Regions from separate parts of the Flintibacter hominis genome, predicted to be linked through region 2. Evidence: predicted binding sites of a transcription regulator. Region 2 holds the regulator's gene; each other region holds the start of a gene.
The links. The regulator HrcA, encoded in region 2, represses chaperone genes, less so after heat shock. The targets are predictions, from matches to a motif close to TGTTAGCACTCNNNNNNNNNGAGTGCTAACA.
Positions count from the first base shown of each region.

Region 1: a site for HrcA is predicted at 2,754-2,784, ahead of H8S11_RS07940 (Hsp20/alpha crystallin family protein). Genes of this name have one in related genera too.
Region 3: a site for HrcA is predicted at 3,319-3,349, ahead of H8S11_RS08330 (Hsp20/alpha crystallin family protein). Genes of this name have one in related genera too.

Region 1 covers NZ_JACOPO010000004.1:184,189-188,485, reverse strand. The annotation lists gene secA (preprotein translocase subunit SecA) at 1-23, opposite strand, end outside; tRNA gene H8S11_RS07960 (tRNA-Ala) at 365-440, shown strand; gene H8S11_RS07955 (hypothetical protein) at 454-660, opposite strand; gene H8S11_RS07950 (hypothetical protein) at 755-1,021, shown strand; partial or broken gene H8S11_RS14245 (sporulation initiation factor Spo0A C-terminal domain-containing protein) at 1,008-1,244, shown strand; gene H8S11_RS14240 (hypothetical protein) at 1,317-1,415, opposite strand; gene H8S11_RS07940 (Hsp20/alpha crystallin family protein) at 2,187-2,633, opposite strand; gene H8S11_RS07935 (hypothetical protein) at 2,866-3,249, shown strand; gene H8S11_RS07930 (flavodoxin) at 3,533-3,964, shown strand; gene H8S11_RS07925 (DUF3793 family protein) at 4,090-4,297, shown strand, end outside.
Region 2 covers NZ_JACOPO010000007.1:20,883-25,179, forward strand. The annotation lists gene dnaK (molecular chaperone DnaK) at 1-1,818, opposite strand, end outside; gene H8S11_RS10625 (hypothetical protein) at 1,860-1,997, opposite strand; gene grpE (nucleotide exchange factor GrpE) at 2,060-2,671, opposite strand; gene hrcA (heat-inducible transcriptional repressor HrcA) at 2,693-3,760, opposite strand; gene H8S11_RS10640 (hypothetical protein) at 4,077-4,232, shown strand; gene H8S11_RS10645 (MBL fold metallo-hydrolase) at 4,268-4,297, opposite strand, start outside.
Region 3 covers NZ_JACOPO010000004.1:271,433-275,729, reverse strand. The annotation lists gene clpB (ATP-dependent chaperone ClpB) at 1-2,578, opposite strand, end outside; gene H8S11_RS08330 (Hsp20/alpha crystallin family protein) at 2,765-3,196, opposite strand; gene H8S11_RS08325 (2-hydroxyacid dehydrogenase) at 3,440-4,297, shown strand, end outside.

The DNA of each region.
Region 1 (4,297 bases), on a different contig from region 2:
AATAGTTTGGTAAACAGGCTCATATGGATAAACACCTCTCGGTTCTGTGTATGATATGCTCTGAGAATTGATTTACAATCTTAATTAGTATATCACACTCCGCACGGATAAAAAAGAGCAAATTGTAAACTTTGGCAGTGATTCTGGACAAAAACGAAGATAGTGCGGATCTGCTTTTTGTGCGTGAGGCCTGGGTGCCTTGAAAGCGGAAGAAGGAGAAAAGAAATTTTGGGGCTTTACAACGGGAAAAATTTTGATATAATAAGAAAGCCACATAAGTGATGTATCATAAAGCTTGGCAGGCTATAGTTCCAGAAGGAGCCTGCTATCAATTGTACAGATAGTGAAGACCAGATTTGAGTATGGGCCTGTAGCGCAGTTGGGAGCGCACTACATTCGCATTGTAGGGGTCGTCGGTTCGAATCCGATCAGGTCCACCATTTTTAAGAAAAATCACCGCCAAATCGGCGGTGATTTTTCGTTTGAACACAATTTTACCACAGACAGGGAAGAATCTGCCCCCTTGCACCCAGCGCTCTCCAGGATGATCTGGAGCCTCTTTCGCGCATAGCCCGGATCGATGGGCTGCTCCGGCTTGCTCCGGGATGGGAACATCAGGTCAGAGAAGATCCCCTTCTTGTACTTCAGTAGTAATTCCACGTTTTCAAGAAGATGGCCGGAGGATAAAAATTCCGATATATAAGTTGTCACATAGCGTCTATTTCTGCCATAATTATCGAGAGGAGAGATTTTTGTGGCGAAAAGAGTCAGACGCTATATTTCTGAACTCCTGCAAGCATATCAGGAAATTACAGGAAAAACTTATACTGAAATAGCATTAGATTTTGACATATCACTGTCCAATCTTTATCTGTATCGCACGGAACAAGGTAATCCAACCGCAGATACCATTGATAAAATTATAGACGGGATAGAGAAAGACTGCCCGGAAGTGATTAAAAAAGTTCCGTACCCACCAGAGGAAGACATTGCAGAGGAGGAAGGTCATGGAGATCTATGAACTGCTATACCGTCTTGGTGTCACCGCCAACTATACAGGCTTCTTCTATACTGCCTATGCAGTACAGTTGTGCGCGGAACATCCGGACCGTCTGATGCTGGTAACAAAATGGGTATATCCGGATGTAGCAAAGAGGTATCGGACAAATTGGAAAGCTGTAGAAAGAAACATCCGCACAGCAGGCAACGTCATATGGGAGGAAGGCCGGTCCCATCTGGAACAATTAGCAGGCAGAATATTGGAACACAAGCCTTGCAATGCGCAGTTACTGGCGATCTTATCCTATAGTCTGCTCTTACCACGCGCCACTCGTCTGACGGCTCGTAGACTGGATGAAGCGGTAGCTCTCTCCAGAGAAGATCATGATATGGGAGTAGTGGATGAGTCGGCCAATGAGCGAGACGATGAGCCGGTTGTCCCCAAAGACTGTGTTCCACTGGATGAACTCAAGGTGAAGTGATGAGGAGGCTCATCCTCTCGCAGCAGTCAGAGACCACCTGGGAAAGCAGCCCGGCGGCATCCCTGCGCGGAGGGACAAAGCCCGATCTCGCCAATGGCATACAGACCAGTTTTTCTTAACGTGCTGAGGAACGCATTGAGCGTTCCTTTACTGTTTCTCTCCAAAAAGGTTCGCCAGAGAATCGGCAGTGAAGAAATAGATCTTCCGGCCTGTTACAAATTATGAAAGCGATGGCGGTGGCGAAGTGAGTTTTCCCAATCCATACAACCTGTTCCGGAATAACGGGACTGCGGCGCAACTGGACAAGGTTCCCACGGAGATCGCACCGGATTTCCAGGGCAGAGTTTTCTCTGATAATGGAATGGATATCGACAACCGCTGCGAACAGCCGTTGCAGTTGTCCCGGGACATCTTTGAATAGTGCGGAACGGGCAGGCAGAGAGTGGCCGGAAACGGAGGGGGGCATCCGGCAATCGGCTGGCCCCCTGTGCCGTCATATATCTTAACATTCCAGATTAAGGTTTGATTGTCCATTTCATATGTCCTTTTTGGAAAAAAGGACGAAAAGCGGATTCTGCCAGAGGAAAGCCTTGTGTTCTTTTTCATAATCTAAAAACCCTCTGCCCATTTTCAAATGGGCAGAGGGTTTTTAGATATTGTATTGAGAGGTACAAGAGAAAAATGGAAGTTTAAGAAGCGCGCGAATCACTGAATCGCAATCCGGTTGTGCTGGGGGAGCTCCTTTGTTTCCTTCTTGGGCAACGTCAGCTTCAGGATACCGTCTTCATACTTAGCGGACACCTCCTCAGGCTCCACATCACCAACGTAGAAGCTGCGGCTGCATGCGCCGGTATAACGCTCCTGACGAATATAAGTGCCTTTTTTGTCCTTTTCCTCCTTGTCAAGTCCCTTTGCGGCACGGATGGACAGATAGCCGTCTCGAAGTTCCACAGTCATTTCCTCTTTCTGGAAGCCAGGCAGATCGATGTCCAACTCATAGGAATTCTCTGTTTCCCGTACGTCGGTCTTCATCAGATTCTTAACGTGCTTGCCATACAGAGGGTCGTGACCAGTCCACATCGGAGCGGTGGGAAATCCATCCCCCCAAAAGTCATCAAACAGACGCTCGGCCAAATACTTGTTGTTAGACATAATTCATTCCTCCATTCAAATAACGAATACTTTGCTCGGCCCTTGGAGAGAGCTGGAGGAACTTTTTGGGAGGGGATCATGTGCCCCCTCTCTCAAGGTTCAAGCCTATTATGATCCCAACTTTAGCACTGTCAAGAGGTGAGTGCTAAAATTCATAAAAGAAATACAATTCGTTCATATAATATTCGAGAATGGAGAGACCGGAGGGGGATGGACAGATCTGCTTCCGCATATGGCCGGAGAAAAATATTTAAATTGGGAATTGCTGGGCAAGGGCCTAGGGCAGACTCGGAAAAAGTTGGAAGACAGTGGCTGGCGACTTTTGCGAAAACACCCCCTTTTTTTGATATGGCTCGCTCTGCATAGACAGCAGGCGGTACCCAGCATGCGCCACAGCATTCCAAAGGGTATCATCATTCAGGGACTCCTCGGCGATGACATCTGTCAGGCCTTTCCGATGGTTTTTGATGGGGCAGGCCTTACAGTTGGCCTCATTAATATGGGCCTCATACATAGAGCGGGCCATACTTCGATTCCCAGTATGATTTTTACCATAAAATCCTCTCCTATTTGTTTGTATCTCAAAAAATGCGTAAGAGATTTAGCAACAAATTAGAAAGAACTAACTTCTGCTCAAAACAGAAACGCTCTATGAGCGGAGAAGGATGCATGGCTAATATGGTCATTTTTCAGCGTGTCGTCAACAGTTCTGGGGAGAAGTAAATTTTTCAGAAAAGGGGATTGACAGATCAGATATACTATGTTATTCTTTAGAAGAAGTTAGTATAAACTAACCACGAAACGGGTGGACCTTATTTTTTTAAACGGAGGTTAGTTATATCTAACTGCGGAGAACAAACCATTGTCTGAATGCCTCAAGTAAAGGAGCGAGCATAAGTATGAACAAATTAGCAATCGTCTATTGGAGCGGCACCGGGAACACAGAGGTCATGGCCAACTGTATTGCGGAAGGGGCAAAAGAGGCCGGAGCTGAGGTGACGCTGATGGGGCCGGCCGATTTTTCCACCGCCCGTCTCTCTGAGTTCAACGTAGTGGCCTTTGGCTGTCCCGCTATGGGGGCTGAGGTGTTGGAGGAGATGGAATTTGATCCCATGTTCTCTGGGATAGAAAGCTTCCTGAACGGTAAGAGAATTGCCCTGTTTGGATCTTATGGTTGGGGTGATGGACAGTGGATGCGGGATTGGTGCAAGCGGTGTGACGAGCATGGCGCCAATCTCTACGACGAAAATGGATTGATTGCCAACGAGACTCCTGATGCAAGTGCCCAGGAGAAGTGCCAGGAGCTGGGCAGAAAGCTGGCTGCCTGGTAGGACTGGACCCCGCTGTTCTGCTTATTTAGATCCCTCCCCGCTTTCCCTTACAGATTCCTCCGAGCGGATATCTGACCCGTTCGGGGGAAAACTACTATCGAGTTGCCTGTGAAAGGAGACGCCCCATGGATCGGACATTTGAAGAAATGCTAGTTAGACAGTGCGCCCCTACTCTGGCGGGCCTGAAGCCGGGCAGCCTGTTCTGTATTACGGCGGAGGACTTAGAGAACGTGCGGAAGAAGGTGCGGTTTTGGGACCAGCGCCTGGAGGTCCTCGGCCTGTCTGTCCGTATACTGCTGGAGCGGAGAGAGGCCGGCTCCGCCTTGGTGTATG
Region 2 (4,297 bases):
ATAGTCCGCATCGACCACATCAGGGCCGGCGGCGCTGCCACCCTGGGCGCCGCCCATATCGGGGCCGGGGCCGGGCTGGCCGGCCTGCGCCTGGCCATACAGCTTTTCGCTCACTGCGTAAAACTCCTTCGTCAGAGCCTCGGTGGCCTCCTTGATGGCTTGGGTGTCATTTCCCTTCAAGGTTTCCTTCAGGTGGTTCAGCGCGCTCTCCACCTTGCCCTTATCTCCAGCGGGGATCTTATCGCCCATCTCCTCCAGGGTCTTTTCTGTCTGATAAACCATCTGGTCCCCGTTGTTGCGGATGTCCACCTCTTCCTTCCGCTTGGCGTCTTCGGCGGCGAACTGTTCAGCCTCCTTGACTGCCTTATCAATGTCGTCCTTCGACATATTGGTGGAGGAGGTAATGGTAATATGCTGCTCCTTGCCGGTGCCCATATCCTTGGCGGACACGTTCACGATGCCGTTGGCGTCGATATCAAAGGTGACCTCGATCTGAGGCACACCCCGGCGTGCGGGAGCGATGCCGTCCAGATGGAAGCGGCCCAAGGTCTTGTTGTACTGGGCCATCTCACGCTCGCCCTGGAGAACGTGGACTTCTACGGAGGTCTGGTTATCAGCGGCGGTAGTGAAGGTCTGGCTCTTCTTCACGGGGATGGTGGTGTTACGCTCGATGAGCTTGGTCATCACGCCACCCATGGTCTCAATGCCCAGGGACAGGGGGGTGACGTCCAGCAGCAGCAGGTCCTTCACGTCGCCGGTAAACACACCGCCCTGGAGAGCGGCGCCCAAGGCCACGCACTCGTCGGGGTTAATGCCCTTGAAGCCCTCCTTGCCAGTCAGCTTCTTTACCATCTCCTGAACCGCGGGAATACGGCTGGAGCCGCCCACCATCAGGACCTTAGACAAATCGCTTCCGCTCAGTCCGGCGTCAGACAGAGCCTGCTTCACAGGGCCGCTGGTGGCTTCCACCAGGTGAGCGGTCAGTTGGTCGAACTTGGCCCGAGTCAGGGTCAGGTCCAAGTGCTTGGGGCCGGTGGCATCAGCGGTGATATAGGGCAGGTTGATGCTGGTAGAAGTGACACCGGACAGCTCGATCTTGGCCTTCTCAGCAGCCTCCTTCAAGCGCTGCATGGCCACCTTGTCGCCGGTCAGGTCCACACCCTCAGTTTTCTTAAACTCCGCGGCCATCCAGTCCATGACGCACTTGTCGAAGTCGTCGCCGCCCAAGCGGTTGTTACCAGCGGTAGCCAGCACCTCGATGACGCCGTCGTCGATATCCAGGATGGATACGTCGAAGGTGCCACCGCCCAGGTCATACACCATGACCTTCTGGGCGGTCTCCTTGTCTACGCCGTAGGCCAGAGCAGCGGCGGTGGGCTCGTTGATAATCCGCTTCACGTCCAGGCCGGCGATCTTACCAGCATCCTTAGTGGCCTGGCGCTGGGCATCGGTGAAGTAGGCGGGGACTGTGATGACGGCCTCGGTGACTGTTGTGCCCAGATAGGCCTCGGCATCCGCCTTCAGCTTCTGCAGGATCATGGCGCTGATCTCCTGGGGGGTATACTTCTTGCCATCGATGTTCACCTTGTAGTCGGAGCCCATCTCACGCTTGATGGAGATGACGGTCCGGTCGGGGTTCGTGATGGCCTGGCGCTTGGCCACCTGACCCACCATACGCTCGCCGTCCTTGGAAAAAGCCACCACAGAGGGGGTGGTGCGGTTGCCTTCGGCGTTGGGGATGACGACAGCGTCGCCGCCCTCCATGACCGCTACACAGCTGTTGGTCGTACCTAAATCGATACCGATGATCTTAGACATAATTCATTCCTCCTAAATATATGACATTCATGTTTACAAAGTTAAAATAGGAACAGCGGCCCGATGGCGTAGAGTGCGGCGCACCAGGCCAGCAGGCCCCCAGCGAGCAGCAGGGTATAGGATACAGCATCACAGGTTTTCGCTTTACAGCACTGCTTGCAGGGCTGATTTCTTTTCACTGTTTTCCTCCTTTAATCCCATCGGCTTTTGAAAATAAGCCGCACACCTCGGTTCCGTTCCCCTAATTGGCCACCTGCACCATGGCGAAGCGGATGACCTTCTCGCCGCACTGGAAGCCGGCCTGGAACACGGCGGCCACTACGTTCTCGCCCAAGCTCTCATCCTCCACGTGCATAACGGCGTTATGGAGATTCGGATCAAAGGGCTGGCCCAGGGCGGGAATCTCAGTGATGCCCAGCTTGGAAAGGATCTCCTTCAGCTGGTTCATCGTCATCTCCACCCCTTTTTTGTAGGCTTCGTCGGCGGTGTCCTGCTTCAAGGCCCGCTCCAGGTTATCATAGACGGGAAGAAACGCGGCGGCGGTATCCGCCTTGGCGTCGTTCCAGATGGACTCCTTCTCCTTGGCGGTCCGCTTTCGGTAGTTGTCGTACTCCGCGGCCAGGCGGAGAAAGCGGTCGTCGAGGGGTGCGGTCCCCTCTCCGGAGGGCTCCTCCTTGGGTGCCTCCCCTGATTTCTGGTCCTCCTGGGCGGCCTCGCCGGCCTCCTGGGGCCCCCCTTTCTCCTCCTGTTCCGTGCGAACAGCCTCTTCCTCAGGCTCCACAGCCTCTTCCTTCCGAATATCCTCCTGACACTGCTCAGGCTGGGCCTGCTTCTTTTTATTTTTATCGCTCACGATGCGGCGCTCCTTTCCTGCTTATGGCTCCTGTGTATCTGTTTTCTCTGCCGGGGGTAACTCTCCCTTGCCGAACATCCGGGTCAGGCTGTCGGCAAAATAGGACAGGCGGGCGGTGACCTTGGCGTAGTCCATCCGGGTGGGTCCAACCACTCCGATGACGCCCTTCATATTTTCTCCAATGTCGTAGCTGGCCATGACCACACTGGTGTCCTTCAGCGCGTCACTGACATTTTCCGGCCCGATCAGGATGTTCATGTTCTGGCCGCCGGTCATTGTCACAGGCAGCCGGGCCACATCCTTCTCCTCGGCCAGATAGTTCATCAGAGGTTTAGCCTTGTCCAGGCTTCGGTATTCCGGGTGTTCCAGCAAGTGAGTGATTCCGGTAGTTCGGACCTTTTGGCTGCTCTGTTCCGACAGGATCTCCACCGCGAAGTCCACCACCAGGGCAATCAGCTCAAAGGCGCCTGGAGCGGTGCGGGTCTCCATCTTGTCCAAGGTCTGTTCCATCTCCTCCTGGGTCAGTCCCACGAAGGAACTGTTCAGAACCGCGGAGAGCAGTTGGAGCTGGGTGTCAGAAACCTCCTCAGGGATATGGATGAGTTTATTTTTAACGATGGAGTTGTCCGTCATGACCACGGCGATAAAGGCGTTTTCTTCCACTTTCAGCAGGTCATAGCGTTTGACGGTGATCCGCTCCGCGGGGGCGGCCATGGTAAATACAGGATAGTCGCTGAACTGGGATAGGACCTTTCCCGCCCGGTCGATCACTCGATCCAGCTCCTCCATCTTCAGGTTCAGCGCCTCGTTGATACGCTGAGTCTCCTGCATGGTCAGCTGCTGATGACCCATCAACTCATTGACATACAGCCGGTAGCCCGCGGCGGAGGGTACCCGTCCGGCGGAGGTATGGGGCTGCTCCAAAAGGCCCATATCAGTCAAATCAGCCATCTCGTTCCGGATGGTGGCGCTGGACACATCCAGTCCGGCCCGCTCCGCTACCATTTTCGAGCCCACAGGCTCGGCGGTGGCGATATAGGTTTCAATGATGGCCCGAAGAATCCGTCTTTTTCTATCCGTCAGCTCCATGTTTCCACCCCCCTGTTCCTTTTATCTCGGCATGCGCTTCCGGCCGTTCCGACTCAAGACAGCTCCGCTCCGCGGACCCTTCGTCTTATATCCTTATGCCGGCCTGCTTGCGCTTTGATCATTTTGTTAGCACTCAATACTCCTGAGTGCTAAAGATAATGTACCACCGGGGGGCAGAATTGTCAATAGGCACTTTATGAATTTGTTGTAAACAAATGAATCCCGCCAATTTTTTGCATCTTCTATCTTTTGCTGCTAAGAGCTCCGGCTCTTGACAAATGTTTCTAATGTATTACACTAGATATGAGGTGATTTTATGGGAATCGAAAAAAAGAATTACAGCTTTCGTTTTCATGAGGACATGGTAGAACGCCTCCGCGCCCAGGCCCAGCTGGAGAACCGCTCGCTCTCCAACCTGGTGGAAACGATTCTGCTCCAATATCTCTCCACCTTAGAGGAGAAAACAACATGACCGTCTGTCCATAGACAGGCGGTCATGTTTCTTTTTTATAGGGTAAACACCTGGCCGGTATACAG
Region 3 (4,297 bases), on a different contig from region 2:
GGCCATCCCTGACATCAACAGACAGATGGGCACCAGGCTCCACCTGATCGGCTATGATCTTTCGACCGATGAGGGTCTCCACTGTGTGCTGGAGATAGCGGCGCAGGGGGCGAGCCCCGTAGATGGGGTCATAAGCCGCGTCAATGATATGGGACTTAGCGTCGGCAGTCAGCTCCACGGTGAGCTGCTGATCCGCCAGGCGGCGGTTCAGATCGGCCACCAGAAGGTCAATAATATGGGTGACGTTATCCTTTGTCAGCGGCTTGTAGAACACAATTTCATCCAAACGGTTGAGGAACTCCGGGCGGAAGGACCGCTTGAGCAGCTCGCTCACTTGGTTCCGGGCCTCCTGACTAATCTCACCGTCTGAGCCGATGCCGTCCAGCAGGAACTGGCTGCCCAGATTGGAGGTTAGAATGATGATGGTGTTCTTAAAGTCCACCGTTCTTCCTTGACTGTCCGTAATACGACCGTCATCCAATACCTGAAGTAATATATTGAATACGTCAGGGTGAGCCTTCTCCACCTCATCAAAAAGGATGACGGAGTAGGGCTTTCTCCTCACCGCCTCCGTGAGCTGGCCGCCCTCCTCATAGCCCACATATCCCGGAGGGGCGCCGATGAGCCGGGACACGGAGAATTTCTCCATATATTCGCTCATGTCGATGCGCACCAGGTTCTTTTCGCTGTCGAACAGGGCTTCGGCCAGAGTTTTGGCCAGCTCGGTCTTACCTACGCCGGTAGGGCCCAGGAACAGGAAGGAGCCGATGGGCTTGCTGGGGTCGGCGATCCCGGCCCGGCTGCGCAGGATAGCCTCGGATACCAACCTTACTGCCTCGTCCTGTCCTACCACCCGCTGGTGGAGGATATCCTCCAGGTGGAGCAGCTTGTCCCGCTCCCCCTCCATCAGCCGGGCCACCGGGATGCCGGTCCAGCGTTCAATGATGCGGGCGATTTCCTCCTCGGTGACCTTGTCCCGCAGGAGAGAGCGGGCCTTGCCCTCGTTGGCGATGCTCTCCTCCGCCTCCAGGGCTTTCTTCAGCTCCGGGATGCGGCCATATTGCAGCTCGGCGGCTTTCTCCAGGTCGTACTCCCGCTGGGCTTTCTCCAGGGCGGCGTTGGCCGCCTCCAGCTCCTCCCGCAGCTTCTGTACCTTGCCGATGGCCCCCTTCTCGTTGTCCCACTGGGCTTTCTTGGCCTTGAACTCTTCCCGCATATCGGACAGTTCCCTCTGAATCTCAGCCAGATGCTCCTGGGACAGCTTGTCGGTCTCCTTCTTCAGGGCGGCCTCCTCAATCTCGTGCTGGATGATCTTCCGCTGGATGATGTCCAGTTCAGTGGGCATGGAGTCCATCTCGGTGCGGATCATGGCACAGGCCTCGTCCACCAAGTCGATGGCCTTGTCCGGCAGGAAGCGGTCGGTGATATAGCGGTTGGACAGGGTCGCGGCGGCAATGATAGCCCCGTCCGTGATTTTGACCCCGTGGTACACCTCATACCGCTCCTTGAGCCCCCGGAGGATGGCGATAGCGTCCTCTACTGTGGGTTCGTTGACCATCACGGGCTGGAACCGACGTTCCAGGGCGGCGTCTTTCTCGATATACTGCCGGTACTCGTTGAGAGTGGTGGCGCCGATGCAGTGGAGCTCGCCACGGGCCAGCATGGGTTTGAGCAGGTTGCCTGCATCCATACTGCCCTCAGTCTTGCCAGCGCCCACAATAGTGTGCAGCTCATCAATGAAGAGGATGATGCGGCCCTCGGACTTTTTGACCTCGTTGAGGACGGCCTTCAGCCGCTCCTCGAACTCCCCCCGGTACTTGGCCCCGGCCACAAGGGAGCCCATGTCCAGGGAGAAGATCGTCTTGTCCTTCAGGGAACCGGGCACATCTCCCTTGACAATCCGTTGAGCCAGACCTTCAGCGATGGCGGTCTTGCCCACGCCGGGCTCGCCAATGAGCACAGGGTTGTTCTTGCTCTTACGGGAAAGGATGCGGATGACATTCCGGATTTCATCGTCCCGGCCGATGACCGGGTCCAGCTTGTTCTGGCGGGCCCGCTCCACCAAGTCGGTGCCGTATTTCTTCAGGGCGTTATAGGTATCCTCCGGGTTGTCCGAGGTCACCCGTTGGTTGCCGCGGACGCTGGCCAGAGCCTGCATCACCTTCTCCCTGTCCACATGGTAGGTGCGGAATAACTCCTTTAAGGCACTGTCAGGCTGTGCCAGCAGACCGAGGAAGATGTGTTCCACTGAGATGTACTCGTCCTTCATGGCCTGGGCCTCTTGCTCCGCGCCGCGGAGGGCCCTGTCCACATCCTGGGACACATAGACCTTGTCCGCTTCCCGGCCGGACCCGGACACTTTAGGCAGTTTCTGGACCTCCCCCTTCACTGCCGCCTCAAAGCTGGGAACAGTCATGCCCATAGCGGCGAGCAGCTGGGGAATGAACCCCTCGTTGTCACTGACCAGGGCCAGCAACAGGTGGGGCTGCTCGATCTGCTGATTGCCGTATTCCTGGGAGATGTCCCTGGCCCCCTGGATGGCGGCCAGGGATTTTTGAGTAAATCGATCCATATTCATGAAAAGAAACCTCCTTTAACTTTGGTTTCAAGATTGTCATAAATTAGCACTTGACTGAATTGTTTGCTAAAACAAAAATACACCAACCTGAGATATTTTGCAAGAAAAAATTTGACGCTCGCTGGCTGGCGTATACACCGGCACCCCCAAAAAAGGGCAGGCTCTGAAGCCTGCCCTTCCTTCTGGTCACTGAATGGCAATCCTTCTGCTTTGAGGCTGTATCTCAGCCATCTTAGGCAGAATCAACGTCAACACTCCGTTCTCATAGGAGGCTCGGATAGCGTCCTCCTGAATGCCAGAGGCATCAAAGGAGCGGACAAAAGAGCCGACCCGGCGCTCCCGACACAGGTATTGGCCCTGGTCGTCCCGCTTCTCCTGCTTTTCCTCGTGCTGGGCAGAGATGGTCAGGATGCCTTCCTTCAGCTCCAAATGGATATCCTCCTTTTGGAAGCCAGGCAGTTCAGCTTCCAAAAGGAAGTGGTCACCCTCATCCCGGATATCGGTCCGAAAGGCGGTGGGCTGGCGGTTTGCGGGAGGGAAGAAGCTGCGCTCCAGGTCATCAAAAATCGTGTCTAGACCGCCGTGATAGCGGCCAAAGGGGATCATACTGTACATCATAAGAAACTCCTTTCTGAGGTGGGGGTCCGATCTCAGCGGCCCTTCCTGCCTCACTTAACTTTGGTCCTAGTATATCGTCCAAATGTGAACAGTTCTTGCACACTTTGTGTATAAATTGTAAATATTAGCACTCTTATTATTTGAGTGCTAATATTGGAGTGTTGTACCAACAAAAAAAGTGTGCTACAATATTTATATTCTTTCCCAGAGGAAAAAATTTATCAATGACCGGGAGGATGAATCATGAAAGTATTGATCTTAGGGCCGAAGGCACGCTATGAGGCCTATATGCCGGAGTTTGTTGCACAGCTGCCCTTTGAAACGGCCTACTGTTCTCTGGACCAGTCCCCACAACAGGCGGCGCGGGAAAACGCTGATGCCCAGATCCTGTTCACCGACCCCATCGTGGACGTGACGGGAGAACTGATGGACCTGATGCCCGGTCTGAAGCTGATCCAATCGGAGGGGGTGGCCTACAACCGGATTGATCTGGAGGCGGCCAGGGCCAGGAACATTTTTGTGTGCAACAATAAAGGCTGCAACGCCGCTTCAGTGGCGGAGCATACGGTGATGCTCATGCTCATGGCTCTACGTCACGGTATTACTGGCCACAACGCCCTTCGGGCAGGCCGTCAACGCGAGATGAAGGAGGCGGTCATGGCCTCCAACTCTCCGGAGCTGGGTCTATCCACTGTGGGCTTGGTAGGGCTGGGGGACATCGGTACCGCCACAGCCAGGCTGCTGGCTCCCTTCGGCTGCAAGATGTACTACTACACCGCCCACCGCCGTCTACCCCAGGTAGAGGAAGAGCTGAACGTGGAATATCTCCCACTGGAGGAGCTGGTGTCCCGGTGCGACATTGTATCTCTCCATTGTGCAGTTACCCCGGAGACCACTCATATGGTGGACAAGGCTCTGCTAGACAAGTTCAAGCCGGGAGCCATTTTAGTGAACACCTCTCGTGGCCTGTTGGTGGACAGCCTGGCCGTCCGGCAGGCCCTCATCGACGGCCGACTGGGTGCCATCGCTATGGATGTCTTTGAACCGGAGCCCACTCCCGCTGACCACCCCCTGGTGGACCTCCCTCTAGAGGTCGCGGAT